Regions from separate parts of the Pueribacillus theae genome, predicted to be linked through region 1. Evidence: predicted binding sites of a transcription regulator. Region 1 holds the regulator's gene; the other holds the start of a gene.
The links. The regulator CtsR, encoded in region 1, represses protease genes until heat stress. The targets are predictions, from matches to a motif close to ATGGTCAATAAAGGTCAAACA.
Positions count from the first base shown of each region.

Region 2: clpP (ATP-dependent Clp endopeptidase proteolytic subunit ClpP) is a predicted target of CtsR. The motif match lies at 1,282-1,302, and genes of this name have one in related genera.

Region 1 covers NZ_QCZG01000004.1:123,966-126,170, forward strand. Annotated here, with positions in the region: gene DCC39_RS03695 (protein arginine kinase) at 1-210, opposite strand, end outside; gene DCC39_RS03700 (UvrB/UvrC motif-containing protein) at 214-750, opposite strand; gene DCC39_RS03705 (CtsR family transcriptional regulator) at 775-1,239, opposite strand; gene DCC39_RS03710 (MgtC/SapB family protein) at 1,400-2,107, opposite strand.
Region 2 covers NZ_QCZG01000007.1:33,410-35,614, forward strand. Annotated here, with positions in the region: gene DCC39_RS04985 (Na+/H+ antiporter subunit E) at 1-392, shown strand, start outside; gene DCC39_RS04990 (Na(+)/H(+) antiporter subunit F1) at 392-676, shown strand; gene DCC39_RS04995 (Na+/H+ antiporter subunit G) at 654-1,019, shown strand; tRNA gene DCC39_RS05000 (tRNA-Arg) at 1,091-1,166, shown strand; gene clpP (ATP-dependent Clp endopeptidase proteolytic subunit ClpP) at 1,354-1,971, shown strand; gene motB (flagellar motor protein MotB) at 2,179-2,205, opposite strand, start outside.

The DNA of each region.
Region 1 (2,205 bases):
TTCAAGTTTATTTGGATGGCTATTGTCAACTTGCTGTCTAATTTGGTTTAAAACCTCTTCTCCCTCATTTTGGTAAGTTAAAATCGGAAATGTGTATTTTTCTATATTTCTTGCTAATCTTATCCGGCTGCTTAGAACAATATCATCATCGGGCCCTGACTGCTTCATCCAAGGACTGATTGCTTCGGATATAAATCGCTGAAGAGACATCTATCATTCCCCCTTTTTATTTTTATAATTATTTTCAAGGGAACGAAGTTCGTCGCGTATTTCAGCCGCTTTTTCGAACTCTTCCTGTTCAATATAATTTTGCATCTTATTTTTTAAAACTTGAATCCTCTTTCTGACATGGATTTTGGCACCGCCCCGTTTCGGTATTTTCCCAGAGTGGGTATTGTTGCCGCTATGAACCCGCTTTAGCAACGGATCAAGTTTTTCGTCAAACGTCTTATAGCAGTGTGCACAGCCGAAACGGCCAATTTTTGTAAACTGTTCATACGTCATGCCGCACTTTTCGCATTTTAAGTTATGAAAAACTTGGAAGTTATTTGGCTGTGATTGTTTGATCGGATGCTCAAAATTTAATAACCCTGACAATAGTTGGTGAATCGAAAAGTTGTTTTGGCCGTACAACGCATCACTCTTGTTTTTGGCGCAGTTTTCACACAAATGCGTTTCCATCTTCTCCCCATTTATAATTTTAGTAAAGTGAAGTGTTGCCGGCTGAGCTTTGCAATCTTGGCATTTCACATTTCACCCCTCCTGTCTGGCATTTTACGTTTTATATTTTAATGTTAAAAGCATCGCTTTTAATAAATTCGCTCTCAATTCATCCCTCATCGGCAAATTCACATTAATTGTTGCCCGGTCAACGGCACTTAACATAATTCTCGCTTCCCTTTCAGAGATGACTCTCTCTTCAAGAAGGCGCAAAATGAGATTTTCCGATGCTTGCTGTGTTAATTTATTATCAATTAATTGAAGCAATTGGTCGATTAAGTCTGCCTTATCGCTCGCTTGGATTTTCATAATGCGAATATATCCACCCCCACCCCTTTTACTTTCCACAATATACCCTTTTTCAATTGTAAATCTTGTATTTATGACATAATTAATTTGTGAGGGGACACATTGAAATCTTTCTGCAATTTCATGGCGCTTAATTTCAACGGCATCTTTCTCGCTTCCAGTTAAAATACTTTTCAAATAGGCTTCAATAATATCGGAAATATTTTTCACTGACCTCCCCACCTTTCTGACTTTGACTATATTTGACTTTATATTTTAAGTATACTCTATTCAAAAATAAGGTTGCAACCTTATACTCCATAAAATCATAAATCTTCCGCATCAATCATCTTTTCCAATCAACTTCAAATCATACAGTTATTTTTCCTTTTTATTCCATTCCGTAAGAAACCTTTTGAACTTTTGGCATTTTCGACATTTTTTCAAGTACATCATCCATTTTCGAATCATGTTTATATTTGCATAGAAAAGTATGCTTCATGACTGTTTGTTCACTTTTTTTCAATCTTTCGATCAATTTTTTTTCGATTTCAATACCGGCCTCATCCATGATAGCCACAAGTTCTTTTAAGGAAAGTTCTTCTTCAGCAAGTACGACTAAATGTTTCTTCCTCTGCTTCAAAATATAGATAGGTTCAATCTTTGTAAGCAAAAAAAGGCTGATTACAACAATCAGCGTTGTAAAAATGGCTTCATAATACATCCCTGCGCCAACTACCAATCCTATACCGGCAACAACCCAAATGGATGCTGCCGTTGTTAAACCTTTTACCGTTCTTCCGTGAACGAGTATCGTTCCAGCTCCTAAAAAACCAATACCACTTACCACATAAGAAGGAATTCGGGAAGGATCGAATCGTATCGTATTGTAATTGGAATCGATAAACGTTTGAAAACCATAGATTGACAATATCATCATGAGGCAAGCGCCTACACCAACTAAAATATGTGTCCTAAATCCTGCAGGCTGATGCTTTACTTCTCTTTCCAAACCTATAAACCCAGCCAATATGACAGCCACTAATAAGCGAATCGTAATCGTCAGCAAATCTGAATGAAAAAATGAGAATAATTCCATATCCGTCCATCCTCCTCCTTCCACTATATTAAATAAGTATATTAAATTTACTTGGATTGTTTTCCTGAAATAAAAAGAAGGAGCATTTAATTTCAAGT
Region 2 (2,205 bases), on a different contig from region 1:
TAGGCTTTCTTGTCGGCACTGTCATTGTATTTTTTATGCGTAGATTTTTTCCCCAACAATTTTACCTTCGCCGCTTATTTTTGGTTTTTAAACTAATTGCCATTTTTATATCTGAGCTGTTTCAATCAAGCGTATTCGTTCTTAAACATATTTTAAGTCCAAAGCTTAACCTTAAGCCCGGTATTTTCACATATGAAACAGAATTGAAAAGTGATTGGGAAGTGACAACACTTGCCTTGCTCTTAACCTTGACACCAGGATCGGTCGTTATGGAAGTAACCCCTGAAGGGAATGTATTCTACATTCATGCAATGGATTTAGAAAGCTCGCGAGATTTTCTAGTGAGATCCTTAAAAAAATTTGAAAAGGCGATCATGGAGGTGACTCGCTAATGATCACGATTATGCTGACGACTTCATTGTCCTTATTTGCCTTATCGATTGCTATCGCGCTTTATCGTATTATTCGTGGACCGTCTATGCCAGACCGGGCTGTTGGATTGGATATGATAGCAGTTAATCTTGTTTCGGGGATAGCCGTTTTTTCCATCTTGCTTCAAACGAAAGTTTTTCTTGATGTCATCCTCATCTTGGGCATCTTGGCTTGGATCGGGACGATTGCCTTCACAAAATTTATCGAGAGGGGGAGCATCGTTGAATATAAGCGCGATCGATGAATTTGTTGCTGCCTTTATCATTTTAGTTGGCAGTATGATGAGTTTTTTAAGTGCGGTTGGTATTATCAGATTCCCTGACGTATATACCCGAGCTCACGCTGCAACAAAAAGCTCAACGCTAGCCGTTCTTCTGACGCTATCAGGGGTATTCCTTTATTTTTGGCTAAATGAATCCCTCATAAGTGTTCGCCTTCTTCTCGGGATTATTTTTGTTTTCATCACTGCACCCGTCTCAGGCCATCTCATTTTGCGGGCGGCTTATCGGTCAAACGTTAAGTTAACAGAAACAACATCTGAAGACGAATTAAAAAGTGCATTAGAAAATAAAAATAATGACGAATGATTAAACAAAGTTGGTTAGAATTGTCATTGCAAAAAGATTGTTTTTTTCGTATAATGGTGAATGCAGCATTTGCGCTCGTAGCTCAGTTGGATAGAGCGGTGGTTTCCGGTACCACGTCTGCCGCGGGTTCGAATCCTGCCGAGCGCGTACACAAATTCATTCCTCTAAAAAAGCAGGTGAACGCTTCACCTGCTTTTTTTGGGTTTAAAACACTTTTTTTCGGGAAAGATGGAATGCGTAAACATATTTTAGCGAAACTTTTTATTTGACCTATATTGACCTTTTCGTTATGATGAAAATACATACTTAATTATTATGAGAATGCTAGTAAAAAATGAAGGAGGAACACAAAATGAATTTAATACCTACAGTTATTGAACAAACAAGCCGCGGCGAACGTGCCTATGATATCTATTCACGGCTATTGAAGGACCGCATTATTATGCTTGGAAGCGCCATTGATGATAATGTCTCTAACTCCATCGTTGCCCAATTGCTCTTTTTGGCTGCTGAAGATCCTGACAAAGACATTTCTCTTTATATTAACAGCCCCGGCGGTTCCATTACAGCGGGGATGGCGATTTACGACACGATGCAGCACATTAAACCAGATGTATCGACGATTTGCATCGGAATGGCGGCATCCATGGGTTCCTTCTTGTTAATGGCTGGCGCAAAAGGCAAGCGTTTTGCGCTTCCAAACAGTGAAGTTATGATTCACCAGCCTCTCGGCGGAACACAAGGCCAGGCAGCCGATATTGAAATCCATGCAAAACGCATCATTAAAATGCGGGAAAAATTAAATAAAATTTATGCGGAAAGAACAGGCCAATCGCTTGAAGTGATTGAGCGCGATACAGACCGCGACAAGTTCTTGTCAGCCGAAGAAGCAAAAGAATACGGCTTAATCGATGAAGTGCTGTATGACACAAAAGAAGTAAAACCTAAATAAAAGGAACAAAAGGTTTTAATAGCAGTCTTTTGAGTTTGGATATCTAAACGAAGAGAAAACTGGAGCGGTCAACATTGTTTAACTCTTAATCGCTCGGAAGACCTCGAAGTATCTTTCCTTGCCAAACTTAAATCAACTGTGTTTAAAATTCTTTGTTGAACGCATATCGCAAGACAATTGAAAAACTCGCCATTTCGGCGAGTTTTTTTATTCTTCCATGTGAAGCTCATAATT